4 regions of the Agarilytica rhodophyticola genome follow, and region 4 is predicted to be linked to each of the others. Evidence: predicted binding sites of a transcription regulator. Region 4 holds the regulator's gene; each other region holds the start of a gene.
The links. The regulator sigma-54, encoded in region 4, starts transcription at its own class of promoters, with help from an activator protein. The targets are predictions, from matches to a motif close to TGGCACANNNNTTGCNNT.
Positions count from the first base shown of each region.

Region 1 (4,220 bases), 2.5 Mb from region 4:
ATAGAATAGGTTCCATTTTTTTGCATATTTGCCATAAAGTAATCGTTGGTATCTTGCAATCCGGCGTGCTCATCCTTTAAAACATAATCATTCCAACAACTGGCTAAAATAGACCCCACTGTGGGCTTACAAATATCACAACCAAGACCTTTACCGTGCTTGGCAATTAACTCGTCGAAAGTCTTTATTTTTTCTACGCGAACTATGTGATAAAGCTCCTGACGTGTATGAGCAAAGTGCTCACATAAATCGGTATTAACCTGAACACCGAGCTTGGTTAATTCTGCATTTAATACCTGGGTTGCAAGAGCGACACAGCCACCACATCCAGTGCCCGCTTTAGTACAAGATTTAAGTTCGCCAATATTATTGGCCCCCTGTGCAACCGCCTCACAAATTTGACCTTTAGTGACTTCATGGCAAGTACAAATATGGGCTTCATCGGGTAAAGCATCAGTACCGACACTTGCTTGTGCACCATCTGTCGTTGGTAAAATTAATGCCTCTGGCATATCAGGTAAATCCATAGCGTGTACGCACATTTGCTGAAGGTTGCCATAAGCCTCTGCATCTCCAACTAGCACAGCGCCAAGTAACTTTTTACCATCTTTAGAAACCACTAAACGTTTGTAAATCTCATTAACGCCATCTTGATAAACATAGTTGAGTGCATCTGCAGTACGCCCATGAGCATCACCAATACTTGCAACATCAACACCGAGAAGTTTTAACTTAGTACTCATATCTGCGCCGGTAAATACTTCACTTCCGCCAGTAATATGGGATACCGCAACTTTCGCCATTTGATAACCAGGAGCAACTAGACCAAAGATTTTACCCCGCCATAGCGCGCACTCTCCAATTGCATAGATATCTTCAACAGAAGTCTGGCAATTATCATTAATAACGATTCCTCCCCGTTCACCGGTCTCGATATTAAATTGTCGAGCAAGTTCGTCTTGCGGGCGAATACCGGCAGAGAAAAGAATCATATCTGTTTCTAACTTCGAGCCGTCGGCAAAGTTCATGCTGTAGCGACAGTTTTCCCCTGCTACAATTTCTTTTGTATTTTTCTCAGTATGCACATTGACACCGAGTGCTTCAATTTTTTGTCGTAGTAAATCCCCTCCTCCCTGATCTAGCTGAATCGCCATAAGTCTCGGCGCAAACTCAACTACATGGACTTCAAGCCCCAAGTTTTTTAGAGCATTAGCGGCCTCCAAACCAAGTAAACCTCCACCGACAACAACGCCGACACGGCTTTCTTTTGAAGAGTCTTTCATTGCTTCAAGATCTTCAATAGTGCGATAAACGAGACAATGAGGTTGGTCATTACCAGGAATTGGAGGGACAAAAGGATAAGAGCCGGTAGCGAGCACTAATTTATCATAATGCTCTTCACGGCCATGTTCAGTAATAACTTTTTTCTCGGCAGCTTTAAGCTCGACTACTTTATCATTGAGAATATAGTTCACACCATTCTCTCGATAATAATCCTGTGACGTTAACATAAGATCTTCTGCTGAAGAGCCGGAAAAATATGCACTTAATTGCACACGATCATAAGCTAAGCGCGGTTCTTCAGAAAAAGTAACAATGTCGTAACTTTCTGAGTTTTCATGAGCCAAAAAATTTTCGATAAACTTATGGCCAACCATGCCGTTGCCTACGACAACAATTCGAGTTTTATTCATATTTATTTTCTCCAGCTATCGACCCGGCTAACAGGCCCTAGGCGCATTTAGTATTATCCAAAATTTGATGTTTAATATTGTGTTTATCTAGTTCAGCTCTAGAAAGGCTTAGCTCATTCACCTGCTTTGCAATATTAACAACATCGCCGATAATTATTAGCGAAGGAGAAACCATTGCATGCTCAATAACAAGAGAATTTAAGTTTTCCAAAGACCCCATTATTTGTCTTTGCTCTTTCCGGCAACCATTTTCAATAATGGCGATCGGCATTGTTGGAGACATACCTGCATCAAGTAATTTGTTTTCAATCACAGTGGCATTCGTTAAGCCCATGTAGAAAACAAGTGTGTGATTGAGCTTTGCAAGTGCTTGCCAATCAAGATCCAGAGTCTTCTCGCCATGCCCAGTAATGAACGTACAACCTTGAGCCAAACCACGATGGGTGAGAGGAATTGTGCTCGAGGCTGAACAACCTGATGCTGCTGTAATTCCTGGAATAATTTCTACCTCGACACCTTCATTTACCAGAGAGAGTAGCTCCTCTCCCCCACGGCCAAACACAAAAGGATCTCCGCCCTTCAATCGCACAATGTTATGGCCAGCCAAAGCTTTTTTTACCAGTAAGCTATTGAGATCCTTCTGAGCAATACTATGGTGTCCTTTGCGCTTTCCAACGTAAAACAATGGTATAGACTTGGGTAGCAATGCCTTGATCTCATCACTTACTAACTGATCAAATAAAATAAGGTCAGCTTGTTCAATTACTCGCATTGCTTTTAATGTCATCAGTTCTGGGTCGCCAGGACCTGCGCCAACTAGCCATACTTTACCTGACCCAGGTTGTACCGTGCCCGGGGAACCCGGCTGGTTCCTATAATTGGACATTTCTTACACCACCTTTAGTAACACAGACATTATTTATCTATCTGTGTTAGCAATAAAAATGCCACAGAACTGAAAGTGCCAAAAAATCTGGTTTTTATTTTAAAATCAATGTGTTAGAAACATAAACTAATATAGCGCCAGGATTCAGACTAAAGAAAAGCCACAACAACTCGCACCAATAAAAATCATTTTCGGTCAATATAAGTGCATTATTTTTGGAGATTGTTGTCTAAACCCAGCAGTGGCTATTATTTAAAAAGTGGTAGCGCACCAAAATAAAACATGCGCAAACTGGTTAGAGTATTAAACACACGAAAGGTAGTGACAATGAAATTAATGAACAGCAAAAGAGCACGATATGAAATGTAACGTGACAATTTGAACTGAAATTCGAGATTTGTTAACCAATGTTAATAGCCTTTCTTGCCATAGTAATGAATAATTGCACTCTATGACTTCTGCAAACTTATCTGATAACTTCGGCCGCCTAATCGAATATCTACGATTATCCATTACAGATCGATGTGATTTTCGTTGTATCTACTGCATGGCTGAAGAAATGACCTTTCTACCGCGTAAAGAAGTGCTCAGTCACGAAGAGTTAGTACGACTCAGTCAAACCTTCGTAGATTTGGGAGTAAGTAAAATACGTATTACTGGTGGTGAACCACTGATACGCAACGATGCACTCCACCTGCTTCAGCGTCTAGGTGCAATAGAACATTTACAGGAACTCTGCCTAACAACCAATGGCTCACAGCTAACTAAGCTGGCCAAACCTCTAGCACAGGCGGGTGTCAAACGCATTAATGTAAGTTTGGATTCTCTGCGAGCAGATAGATTTAAGCAGCTCACCCGCGTAGGAGATTTGCAGAGGGTTCTTGATGGTATTGAGTGCGCTCTTGATGCCGGCTTTGAAAAAATTAAAATCAATGCAGTATTAATGAAGAACTATAACCTCGATGAAGCCTTACCGCTTGCTAGCTACGCTCTTGAAAGAGGTATGGATATTAGTTTTATCGAGGAAATGCCCCTGGGAGAAATCAGCAGCCACGCGCGAGATGCTGAGTTTATCAGTAGCGAAGATGTGCGCAACCTACTTGCCACAAACTTCCAGCTCAACCCCTCTGAACATTCAACGGGCGGGCCATCGCGCTACTGGGAGGCAGAGGGCTATGCCGGCAAAATAGGATTTATATCACCTCACACTGACAATTTTTGTGCAAGCTGCAACCGCGTTAGAGTCACCGCTTCCGGCAGGCTATTGCTATGCCTTGGCAATGAGCATAGTGTCGACCTCAAACAGGTCATGCGTGCAAATGATGATGATCAAGTATTACGTCAAGCGATTATTGAAGCGATGCAGATAAAGCCAGAGAAACACGAGTTTGATTTAACTCAGGAACCCCAGATACTGCGCTTTATGAATGCAACAGGTGGCTAGGTTAAAATACCGCTACCACATTTAATTCTTTATTTATCGAGTTAGAACTATTATGCCAGAGAAATTTGACGCCTTTGTGCCATTAAATATGTGTGTTTTGACTGTGTCAGATACGCGAACAAACGAGAACGATACTTCAGGGCAAAAACTCGTGGATTGTCTTACCGCAGCGGGCCACAAATTACATGATCGCACC
Region 1 is NZ_CP020038.1:5,293,658-5,297,877, forward strand. Features, by position in the region: gene nirB (nitrite reductase large subunit NirB) at 1-1,694, opposite strand, end outside; gene cobA (uroporphyrinogen-III C-methyltransferase) at 1,732-2,580, opposite strand; gene moaA (GTP 3',8-cyclase MoaA) at 3,032-4,024, shown strand; gene moaB (molybdenum cofactor biosynthesis protein B) at 4,077-4,220, shown strand, end outside.
Region 1: a site for sigma-54 is predicted at 2,627-2,644, ahead of cobA (uroporphyrinogen-III C-methyltransferase). Genes of this name have one in related genera too.

Region 2 (4,220 bases), 2.1 Mb from region 4:
CCGCGAATATACATGTCAGCACTGATCTTGTGTGCTGCCTGTTTTATTGCTTGCTCGGCGTCCCCCATTGACATTTTGTGGGTGGGCATAACAAAGTCGCTTTGCTCTACCGATTCTCGTGGGTGTAATAGTGGCGGTAGAACTTGGTACTCAATTTTAGCCAATTTAACAGCGCGTTTGGCCGCTTCAAAAGTTCGCGCAGCGACCGCAAATATCGGTTGGCCGACATAGTGCACTGTGTCGCCAGCGAGCAAGACGTCGCCGGTAAAAACTGGTGAAATATCTGCATCACCAGGAATATCTGTTTGCACAATAACGTCGATAACATCGTCTGCCGCCACGACATCAGCGAGATCTATTGAGGTTATCTTGGCATGGGCATGGACAGACATACCTGTGGCCACATGAAGCATGTTTGGCCACTCTGGAATATCGTCCAGATATTGTGCCTTGCCAACAACATGTTTGAGCGCCGATTCGTGAGCGAGTGACGCTTTCTTATCGGCGCTGCTGCTCTTGCTTGGTTCAGCAAAGCTTTGTGGTAGTTTACGCATGGGAAATCCCCCCCTGGCTATCGCTTGCAAGATGGTGGTGGCCAAGATCGGGAATGACTTCGCCGTTGGCTTCCAACCATGCTTTGTAAAGTAGATTTACGGCAATATTCAAGCGGTATTGTGCGCTTGCCCTAACATCTGTAAGCGGGTTTAGGTGTTGCTTCAAACTGGCAATGGCATCATTTATTGCGATTTCTGAATCCACATCAGCATCTTTAAAGCAGTCTTCTGCATCCTTTGCTCGTATCGGTGTTGCTGCCATCCCTCCAAAAGCGATTCTTGTTCTGACAATTTTATTGTCTTGGATGTCAAAACGTATGGCAGCCATAACACTTGAAATATCATCTTCCATTCGTTTTGATACCTTATAAAAACGATGGAACTGCTCAAGGTTTTTACTGGGTAATTGGATGGAAATAATATATTCCCTATCTTTGAGCACGGTCTTCTTATAATCTAAATAGAATTCGTCTAAACGTACTTTTCTTCTACTTCCATCGGTAGCGCCTATTTCCACAACGGCATCCATACACAACAGAATGGGTGGTGTGTCGGCAATCGGTGAAGCATTACCGATATTGCCCCCAATGGTTCCACGGTTGCGGATTTGCCTGGAGCCGAGACGGGTGAGTAATTTACATAATTCAGGAAAGCGTTGTGCCAGCTGTTTTTCTATTTGCGAATAAGTAACAGCCGCGCCAATGACAAGTTTTTCCTCAGCTAATGTTGTCTCAGAGTCTACGTCATCTTCATCTGTAACAAAGTCACAGCTTTGCATCTCTGGAATGTTGCTCACATCTATGAGTTCAGGTAAGGCTTTGAATTGTTGTGTCACCTCTAGCATTAAGTCCGTTCCACCAGCAATGACTTTGGCGTTCGACAGACGATTTAATGTTTGATTAAGCATCTCAATGGATGTTGCTTGAATAAACGCTGCTTCCTTGTGCTTGATATTTTCTTCTGGAGCGGTGATGCTGCGCAGTTGTTGTAATATTTTATCGTTGAACAAATGATGGTGTTTGCCACTATTGTCATTATCTTCGCGCTCGAACATATGAAAACCGGCATCAACAATGGGACGGTAGCCAGTACAGCGACAGAGATTACCTGAAATGGCATCATACACTTCAGCACGGGACACTTTAGCACAAGACGCGTCTGTTAGCTGCGCATTGGTCTTATTCTCATAGAGCCCGGCCAGAGACATAACAAACCCTGGAGTACAAAACCCGCACTGAGAACCATGAGATTCTACCATTGCCGCTTGGCTCGGATGCATTATCTGCGGTTCAGATTGCGATTGTGTTGACTCTTGGGGGGTACCTGCAAGATGCTCTACTGTTACTACATGCTTTCCTTGTGCAATAGCTACTGGCGCTATACACGCGTTTACAGAAATATACTCGACAGTCTCTTTGTTAGCAGATGTGTTGAGGCTGCCGACTAATATTGTGCACGCCCCGCAGTCCCCCGAGGCGCAGCCCTCTTTTGTTCCACACAAATGTTGATTTTCACGCAAGTAGCGCAGTAGTGTGAGATCGGCTGGCAGGTTATCTTCAGTGATCAATGTATTGTTTATAACGAATTGCAAAGTATGACTCCTGTGCGTGGGTCTATTGCGTCATGGATATAGGTGCTTATATAGCAAAAACTTGTCCGCATGGACAGTTTTTTGTTGTTCAATGATAGATTTTTTATCTATTAAGCCAATTTTGTGCCGTCTTACTACTTAGGTTGGGCTTATCTAGGTCTTGTTGTGAATACTTACTTTAAGATAGCCAGAATCACTATAAAAGCACTTTCCTTTGTTTTCATGTGGGGTCGTAACCTGTCACTTATCATATAAACATATGCAGCGAAAGAAAAATGCATTTCTATGCAATGGTAAAGATGCACCTTTATTATTCACACAGTTAAGTGTGAATCACTATAAAAGCCATCGCTTTTGAGCTTCAATACGGTCGCGGTCAGGCCAAAGTTCTGATATTAAATTTTAGCTGTTGTTCTAGGTTTTTATACAATACTATGCTGTTGAGTATGCTTACATTTATTCCTATAACGGCGTTTTGAATTACAGACAAAGATAAACATTGAGATAAATAATAAGAGTCTGGATTATATCTTGTAACACAAGGAGGCAGAGCCTAATTAATGTAGACAGATCCTAGGTGAAAACAATATCATAATAATGAAACAGCGTTACCCTAGGTAATTGTTGTTGAGAGTGTTGAAATATAATTATAAGTAGTGTCGGATTTATCGCGTTTGTGGCAAGTTTATATTAAGGGCAAAACATAAGCTTGTCTGAAGTCGATAAACGTGTAGGGATTTCTTTGAAAACGTACACTTGATAATAAAAAAGGCCGCTTCATGGTAAATATTATAGATGATCATGAGAATCATCCCACTACTGCTCCGCGCAAATATAAACGCGGAAAAATACGTGATAAAAATCTTGAGAAAATTTTAAGGGCTGCTAAAGAGGAATTTGTTTTAAAAGGATTTTCGGGGGCAAGTATCCAGGCTATAGCTGACAGGGCCGGTATTCCCAAAGCTAATGTGCATTACTATTTTCGTCGAAAAACTAATCTTTATGTAGCTGTGCTTGATGGAATTCTGCAACTTTGGAATGATCACCTTGACGATATAAAGGTCGATGATGATCCTGCTGAGGTGCTCGATCGTTTTATTCGAAAAAAAGTTGAGCTTTCCTATAGCCATCCGCGATCGTCTAAGCTTTTTGCGATGGAAATTATTACCGGTGCTCCCCATCTTGGCGAGTATATGCGCAACGATATGCGGCCATGGGTTAAAGATAAAATACAAGTCATACAAACTTGGATTTCACAGGGCAAGATGAAGCCGGTAGATCCTATGCACTTGATCTTCCTTATTTGGTCTTCAACTCAGCATTATGCTGATTTTAAGACACAAGTATTGACTATTATGGAGCGAGAAGAATACGAAGAAAAGATGATCGACGAGGTCGGCGGTTTTCTAAGTAAAATGATTCTTAGCGGTGTTGGACTAAAGCCGCCCATACCGCAAGCAGCCGTGCAAGAGAATAGTTAAGAAATAAAAAATTGCTAGCAAATACGTAGATGAGGAACATCTATAAGATGTCCCTCATTTTATTCACATGTTAACTTTATGTTTGCTTTTGGATGTATCCCTCGAATTAATTGTTTTTGTAAACAAATCGAATGCCGCTTGAGCTTTTGTCTTTCGGCACACTTTTACCTTAGGGTTGCTACCACTGACTCTTGTTATGCCTGCGGTTTTAGCCGAGAAGTGATTTCTTACTGAGCCGTCAGCTAGTGTTTTTGGTATGGACTTAAGTGCAGAGGCTTGCCAAGGCTCATCTGTGACATCGTAGGAAACTTCAACAGAATCATATGTGCCCTCACAAAAAGATGAATCTATCGCAACAATAGCTGCCAATACATCCCAGAAGTAGTATTCTCCTGAGTCAATAAACCAATCGTTATCATCTAATACCTTATCCCAGAATTCAGCAGCAGGGGTAGCAACAGATTTTTTAAATGCCGTGGCGAACCAAGCTTCTACTTTCACTTGATTGGTAACATCTAGACCCACAGTTTCTATTGGCAATCCCGATTTAAAAACAATACTTGCAGCCTTAGGGTCGACAAAAATATTCCACTC
Region 2 is NZ_CP020038.1:5,682,340-5,686,559, reverse strand. Features, by position in the region: gene xdhB (xanthine dehydrogenase molybdopterin binding subunit) at 1-554, opposite strand, end outside; gene xdhA (xanthine dehydrogenase small subunit) at 547-2,145, opposite strand; gene BVC89_RS23580 (TetR/AcrR family transcriptional regulator) at 2,925-3,626, shown strand; gene BVC89_RS23575 (nucleoside hydrolase) at 3,690-4,220, opposite strand, start outside.
Region 2: a site for sigma-54 is predicted at 2,257-2,274, ahead of xdhA (xanthine dehydrogenase small subunit). Genes of this name have one in related genera too.

Region 3 (4,220 bases), 3.4 Mb from region 4:
TGGTGCAGATCTAGACAGAGCAAGCGAACGATTGGCCTCAGGTCGTAGAATCAATTCCGCAGCCGACGACGCTGCGGGTCTAGCCATTTCTAACCGCCAAACATCTCAAATTCGCGGTTTGGATCAAGCTGTACGAAATGCTAATGATGGTATTTCTTTGATTCAAACAGCAGAAGGTGCCTTGGATGAGGTTACCAACATTTTACAGCGTAGCAGGGAGCTGGCGATTCAATCTGCAAACGGTATTTTCTCTGATGCTGACCGAGCGACATTGGATGCAGAGGTGCAACAGCTGAAAGCTGAAATTGACCGTATTGCCGAAACGACAGCATTTAATGGGCAAAATATTCTCGATGGCAGTTTGGGTAATATTGCATTGCAAGTGGGATCAGAATCCAATCAAACTATTGATTTTACAGTTTCTGGTTTTAGTACTTCCTCACTAGGAGGTTCTGGTGGTGACGTTATCGGTGAGGGTACAGCTGCTGGTATTGCTGACCTGCGCGCAGTAAGTGGAACTGCAGGACTCACCATTAATGATGTAGCAATTTCTGCACTTACTACTGCCAATGCCACCAACATTAATGAGGCATTAGCACTTATTAATGCTGACTTAGACGGTAAAGGCGCCGAAGTTGCATCTCTGGTGACACTTGAAGCAGATACTGCAGGTGATGGTGTACTAGTTGCAGCTAATAATGAATCTTTCGATATCACGCTAACTGACGGCGATGGTGAGCAGACAATTTACCGTATCACCGACACTAATAATATCGATGAATTAGTAAATAAAATTAATACTGAAACCACAGTGTCTGCATCCTTGGATGACAATGGAAAACTGATACTAAGTGCGGCAGGAGCGCAGACTCTTTTAGTTGCGGATGACTCTGCATCTGATGGCGCATCTGGTTTTACAACGACCACGACAGCTAACTTCGCTTTAGTATTTAACGATACCAGCATAGAGAACTCCGGCGTTAAAATTGAAGCGGGCACAGGTGCTAGTGCAGCTGAATTAGATGCAGTGGGTATTAATGTTCAGGATGATGATGGCAACCTACAAGGTGCTACTGTTGTCGCAGGCACGGCAGCTACATTGACTGATATCAATGCGGGTGATCTGGTAATTAATGGTGTTGACATCGGTGCGATTTCTGCATCCAGTGCGGCGGCTACTGCGGTAGATAATGTTATTGAAGAGATTAATAAGTTATCTGAACAGACAGGTGTCGTCGCGTTTGAGGCTGCGGGTAATACCGCTAGAGTCGCATTGCGTTCGACTACTGGATCATCCATACAAATTAAATATGGTGATAATGCTACAGCGGCTAACGTGGAGTCATTAACGGGCTTTCAAGAGCAGAATGCAGTGTCTGGCGCGGGCTCAATCGCGGGCATTAATGTCTCTACAGCTGCCAGTGCACAATCGGCGGTAGATGTTATCGATGCGGCGCTGGAGACAGTGAATGCGCAACGTTCGGAGCTTGGTGCGGTCAATAACCGGCTGGATTTTACCGTATCTAACCTGTCGAACATTTCCGAGAAAACCTCTGCTGCGAGATCGCGGATTGTCGATGCGGACTTTGCGTCAGAGACGGCACAATTGAGTCGGGCACAGGTACTACAGCAAGCGTCACAGGCGATATTAGCCCAGGCGAATGCAAGACCACAGCAGGTGCTTTCGCTCCTACAGTAATAGGTTAGAGTCACTCAGTTGATATTAGACTTTAGCCGGTTTTTACTGGCTAAAGTCGTTAGTGAGAGGATAATCCCATGAATGAAGTAAGAAGTTCTCAGATAGCCAGTACTATATTGGTTAATTCTGCTTCATCGAAAGGGGCTAAAGAAACTCCTTCATCCATAAATAGTAATAGCTTACCTGAAGAAGCTGGAAATGCAGAAAAAACAGAAAAGCCACAAGCTGAACCTGTATCTGCACCGGAATTACAAACAGCGATTGTCAATGTCAATGACTACGTACAATCACTGCAACGTGATTTGCAATTTTCAGTAGATAACGACTTGGATCAAACAGTGATTAAAGTCGTTGACAGTGATTCAGGCGAGCTGATTCGCCAAATCCCAGAAGATATCTTTTTGGAGTTGGCGCGCAGGCTTAAAGATGATGGTGAGTTTCGTTTGCTTAATGCGTTAGGATAGTCTACACGCACCTAAAGATAGGCGCTCGAGTAGCTCGGGCGTCTTTTTCCTGTTGTGTGCGATTACCAAAGCATAAAGCCCCATAACTTTCAAACTTTTTATTCCTATAGTTATCATTATTTTTGACGATAATAATTATGTGGAAGTAATTTATATTTTTATTTGAAAAATTCTTGTTAAATAAAAATATAAATTACTATTTTGATGACAGGAGTAGTTCGTTATATATTTCTATTAACTTAGTAGATTATTGCAAGGTCATTGAGAGGTTAATAGGCGCAAAACTTGCTTCTAAAGCCTTACTGTTACTCTATGAGTATTTCATAAGTTCAAGTAAATCTTTATTGCACTATACATCGCGTTATTTTCACATTGAGTTATGCTCACCCGCGAGACAAACGCGGTGATAAAGGCGATATAGTAGGACGGAGCGATAACTATGATAGACAACAATATTATTCAAAGCATTGGTGCAGGCTCCGGGATAGATACTAATTCTCTGGTGAAGCAACTTACTGCAATTGAAAAAGCGGCACCTCAAGAACGTATCGATAGTAAACGGGAGCTCACACAGACTCAAATCTCAGATTTTGGGCTACTTAGCAGTGCTTTATCTACTTTAAAAGATGCTGCCAAAGCCCTTACCGATCCAGAAGCGCTGTTTAGCAAAAGTGCGTCTTTTACACAAAGTGATGCTATCGTCCCAACCAGCCTAGATACGGATGTGCAAACGGGTACCTATGCTTTTACCGCCACACAAACCGCGCAATCACAGTCGTTTGCCTTTACCGGTTTTGCCAACGTCACTGATGCTGTGGGAGAGGGCACTTTAACATTTAATTTCGGTGCTTGGGCTAGAGACGGCGCAGGTGCGATAAATGGTGCTTTTACTCAAGATAGCACTCATGATTCTGCTACTGTCACCATAGACAGTTCCAATAACTCCTTAGAAGGACTGCGGGATGCCATCAATGCTGGTAATTTTGGGGTAAGCGCCTCTATTGTTTTTGATGGTACCGATCACCACTTAACACTATTAGCTGAATCTGGCGAGCAAAACCAATTAGAAATTGTCGCATCGGAGGCAGGTGCTTCCCCTACCAATACAGATGGTAGTGGATTATCTGTGTTTGCGTTTAATACTGGAGTTACAGGCTTTGAAGCACTAGAAACGCAGCGTGGTCAAGATGCTCAACTAACCGTAAATGGTCTGTCAGTAAGTCGTTCATCCAATACGATTAGCGACGTGGTCGATGGTTTAACATTAGATTTATTGAAAGTGACCAGTGTCGGTGAAACGGTAAGTGTGACCGTCAGTGATGATAAAAACTTTGCAGAGGAAAACATCAGAAACTTTGTTACCGCCTACAATACTTTTCTAGATGCGGTAGATTCAATTTTTGGTGTTAACGAAGTGACGAATGATGAGGGGGTTACCAGCACAGTAGTTGGATCATTGGCCAATGATGGACTAGCTAAGTCTGCTTTATCTCGCGTTAGAGCACTGATTGCAGGTGCGATTCCGGGTTTGTCCGATTCGAATCTAACTTCACTGACTAATATTGGTATTCGTACCGAACTGGACGGTAAGCTGACTATCGAAGAAGAAGAATTCAGTAAAGCATTTAACGATAGTTTTCTCGATATCCAAAAACTGTTTGCACCTTTTACTTCTTCTTCTGCCGATGGCATTACCATTAATAGTTTTAACGACAATACCACCGCTGGACAGTATGATGTTGTTATAACCCAAACACCTGCACGCGGCTTGTATGATGGAGGTGCCATTGCCGGTGGTATCTCCTTTCCCTTAGATACAACAGGTAAGACCTATACTTTCAGCCTCGATGTTAATGGCACCACTTCAGGCACCATCACAATACCTACGGCTACTTATAATAACGAAACCGAACTTGCCGGTGCGATTCAAAGTGCGATCAATGCCGACACTGTTCTAAGTGCTGCTAATGCAGCGGTCACCGTTGGTTTTAATAGTACTAGTGGCGGTTTTGACATCAGTTCCACTCAGTACGGAAGTTCGTCTGTTGTTTCTGTTT
Region 3 is NZ_CP020038.1:4,291,574-4,295,793, reverse strand. Features, by position in the region: gene BVC89_RS18005 (flagellin N-terminal helical domain-containing protein) at 1-1,699, shown strand, start outside; gene BVC89_RS18000 (flagellar protein FlaG) at 1,777-2,163, shown strand; gene fliD (flagellar filament capping protein FliD) at 2,603-4,220, shown strand, end outside.
Region 3: a site for sigma-54 is predicted at 2,438-2,455, ahead of fliD (flagellar filament capping protein FliD). Genes of this name have one in related genera too.

Region 4 (4,220 bases):
AGCTGAAGCTGTAAAAATAAATTCTGATAGCGTAGAAATCAAAGGCACAGGCCTTCATGCTGATTTTGTCGCACAAAAATTAAAGCTATTATCTAAAGTTCGTGGACTCTATGATCCAACTTAAATTTATATTTATCTCTCTAGCAGTGTTATTAGCAACCAATGCCTGGACACTACCAGACGATGACACACAGACGATGTTCATCGATGCTGACACACACGAGTTTGATATCCGAGCAGGAACAACAACGTTCTTGGGTAATGTGGTTTTGCAGCAAGGCAGCCTTAAAATCAATGCTAGTAAAGTGGTTTACTACGGTAAATTCGAAAAAGGCAAGGTTGACTCTGCCAAAAAAATTGTGGCAACAGGTAACCCCGCCCGTTTTCAACAAACCCCGAAAGAAAACAGCCCTCCGGTTACCGCTGTGGCCAATACACTTGAATACTCAGCGTCAAACGAGACGCTGTTTCTTATTGAAAACGCCTCTCTTGACCAAGATGGCACAAGTTTAAGCGGTAATCGTATTGAATACGATGTGAAAAAAGCGTTAGTAAAAGCAGGTGGAAAAACTTCTGCAGACGGCACCAAAGAGCGGGTGCGCATGGTTATCCCACCAAAAACCTTAGAGTCTATCAATGGCGAGGAAGGGCAAGAAGACAATTCCAGCATAGAATCCGAGCCTGAAGAAGACATCATCGATTCTGATTCAAATGAAGAAGAAAGCAACGAGACGGTAGACACAGAGGAAAATGAAACCTCCTCGCCCCCTCTCGAAGATACAGAATAAAACAACATAATAACCAACTAGCATATCAATAAGCAGTCGTCTTAATGTCGCAATTAGAAGCTAAACATCTCGCAAAAAGTTACAAAGGCAGACAAGTGGTTATCGATGTCTCAGTGTCGGTAAACCAAGGACAAGTTGTGGGCTTGCTCGGCCCTAATGGCGCGGGCAAGACAACCTGCTTTTATATGATCGCTGGCATAGTAAGGGCAGATCGAGGCCAAGTCTTTATCAATGGTGAAGATGTCACTCGCCAGCCCATGCATGGCCGGGCAAGGCGCGGTCTGGGCTACTTACCCCAGGAAGCCTCGGTGTTTCGAAAACTTACGGTCAGCCAAAATATCTTGGCGATATTGGAGACTCGCAAAGGCTTAAAGCGTAAGCAACGGCAAGAAATTCTAAATAAGCTACTGGAAGAGTTTCACATCACTCACATTAAAGATAGCCTCGGGATGGCGCTATCTGGTGGCGAGCGCCGACGCGTAGAAATTGCACGAGCGTTAGCCACAGAACCAGATTTTATATTACTTGACGAGCCCTTTGCTGGCGTCGATCCCATTTCAGTTAGTGATATCAAAGGTATCATCCAGCAACTAAAAGCCAAAAACATTGGCGTTCTCATTACCGATCATCATGTTAGAGAAACGCTCGATATATGCGAGAAATCTTACATCGTATCCGAAGGCCACATCATTGCTGATGGCGATGCCGCCACCGTACTCAATAACCAAAAAGTGCGGGAAGTCTATCTAGGACAGCATTTTCAGCTTTAGGCCATATCTGACACTAAGCCTAATTGTTTTGAGTTTAATACTTGACAAATTGCTCAAGCAGTGACCTATATACGGCACAATGTTTGCTTTATTTTTAACGCAAAACCGTTGCCTGAGAGCCTCGCTCAGTCTAAACTTATAAGGGTCTGCTTTCCTAAATGGAATCAAGCGGCTGTCACATAACATACAATCAACCGGGGCAAGTGTTAGCGCATATGAAGCAATCTCTTCAACTAAAGCTGGGTCAGCAACTTACAATGACTCCCCAGTTGCAGCAAGCGATTCGCCTTCTTCAGCTATCAACCTTAGATTTGCAATCAGAGATTCAGGAAGCGCTGGACTCTAACCCTATGTTAGAGATATCTGATGAATCCAGTAGCTCAGACAACGATTCAGGGGAAAAAGGGGCTGACTCTTCTCCTTCGGAAGATTTTGCCAAACCTAACGATTCTTCTTTAAATAGCGAAAGCACTAACTCTAGCGATGAAAATCCAAACTCTTCGAATGAAGAAGCGCGTCTAGATAGCGAATGGAGTGATACCATTCCCAATGAGCTGGCGGTTGATACCAATTGGGATGATGTCTACCAAGCATCATCATCCCCCGGCGCTTCGAGAAACGATAACGAAGATATGGATTTTGAATCTCGTCGCACCTCGTCCGAGACAATCCAAGACCACTTACTTTGGCAACTCAATCTAACACCAATGTCGGATCTAGATATAGAAATTGCCGAGGCTATCATAGATGCGGTAGAGCCCAATGGTATGTTGTGTCAGTCCTTGGATGATATATACACAGGCCTACAAGCCCATCATGAAGAATTAGAGATGGATGAGCTAGTTGCTGTATTGCACAGAATTCAGCAATTTGATCCCATAGGGGTAGCCAGCCAAAATATCAGCGAGTGTTTACTGATACAGCTAAACCAGTATGATCCTAATGAACCAGGCGTTAATTACGCCCGTAAAATTATTGAAGACTACCTAGAAGTACTTGGCAATCGAGATTTCAAGCAGTTAATGCGCAAATTGAAGATTAAAGAAGCCGAACTGCAACTTGCTATTAAAGTCATTCAGACGCTTAACCCACGCCCAGGGGAACATATTGGCACAGACTCAACCGAATATGTGGTACCTGATGTTTTTGTTAAAAAGGTAGATGATCGTTGGACAGTGCAGTTAAACCCTGAAATAGCTCCTCGAATTCGCATCAATAATGATTATGCGTCCTTAGTTAAAAGAGCAGACTCAAGCACTGACAATACCTTTTTAAGAGATAACCTTCAGGAAGCTAGGTGGTTTTTAAAAAGCTTGCAGAGCCGCAATGAGACATTATTGAAAGTGGCTACATGCATCGTTGAGAAGCAACAGGGCTTTCTTGATCATGGCCCAGAAGCTATGAAACCTATGGTATTACACGATGTTGCGGAAATTGTTGAAATGCATGAATCGACAATTTCTCGGGTAACAACGCAAAAATATATGCATACACCACAAGGTATATTTGAACTTAAGTACTTTTTCTCAAGCCATGTAGCAACAGAAGCAGGTGGAGAATGCTCTTCAACCGCTATTCGCGCCATTATTAAAAAACTAATCGCTGCTGAAAACGCCAGAAAACCCTTGAGTGACTCGAAGATCACAGGAATACTTGAAGAGAAAGGTATTAAAGTTGCCCGTAGAACCATAGCCAAATATCGAGAGTCACTTGGCATTCCACCTTCCAACGAGCGTAAACGACTAGTTTAAACTATTAGTCTTAATGTTATAGAGCACTCTGTATTTTTGTGTATTGGCTTGCGCAATAAACTATTGAATCGACATTCATCTATGTCTTCCTAAATATAGTTGAGCAATCTTCTAATACGCCAAGCTAAACACGTATATCTTTATTTTAAGGGGGCTAGTTGGCCCATTCGCCCACGACTCCATATTTTGTATACGTTTTATCTATATAGTACTGGATAAGATAAAAAATAATCATTGCTAAACACACAGTGTATTGTGTTCGTTACACAGTAAATAAAACTGATAAAATGGCAGTCTTTATTATTAAAATTGTTTAAAAAACTACCAAAGAATCTATGTTAATTAAAAGCATTCTCTCAACAAAGAGAACAGTGGCAAAAATTGAAGGTGGCAGTAAAAAGCGTGTGATTGAAACACTGGCACAGAATTTTGCGAACGATATCGAAGGCTTTGATGTCGATGAACTTTATCAAAGTCTTATTAACCGAGAAAAATTGGGTACAACCGGTATTGGTGATGGTATCGCAATTCCTCATTGCCGCTTTAATACCGGCGGTCATACATATGGCGCCTGCATGACACTAGCATCCCCCATTGACTTCGACGCAGTGGACGGCAAGCCAGTTGATATTATATTTGCAATGTTAGTACCGGAAAATGCAGAGAGTAGCCATCTAGAGTCGTTGGCAAGCTTGGCACAACTTTTACAAGATGCTGATTTTGTCAGCACAATACGTTCCGTATCATCTGATGATGCACTTTTCGATGCGATAACATCGTCATCTTAACCTCTATATAAGCGGGATCTGTCATGAGCTTTTTAGTAATCAGTGGTCGCTCAGGGTCGGGCAAAACTTCAGCCTTACATCTACTGGAAGATGAAGGGTTTACCTGTATTGATAATATTCCCG
Region 4 is NZ_CP020038.1:929,176-933,395, reverse strand. Features, by position in the region: gene lptC (LPS export ABC transporter periplasmic protein LptC) at 1-124, shown strand, start outside; gene lptA (lipopolysaccharide transport periplasmic protein LptA) at 111-788, shown strand; gene lptB (LPS export ABC transporter ATP-binding protein) at 833-1,558, shown strand; gene BVC89_RS03945 (RNA polymerase factor sigma-54) at 1,774-3,309, shown strand; gene BVC89_RS03940 (PTS sugar transporter subunit IIA) at 3,645-4,097, shown strand; gene rapZ (RNase adapter RapZ) at 4,121-4,220, shown strand, end outside.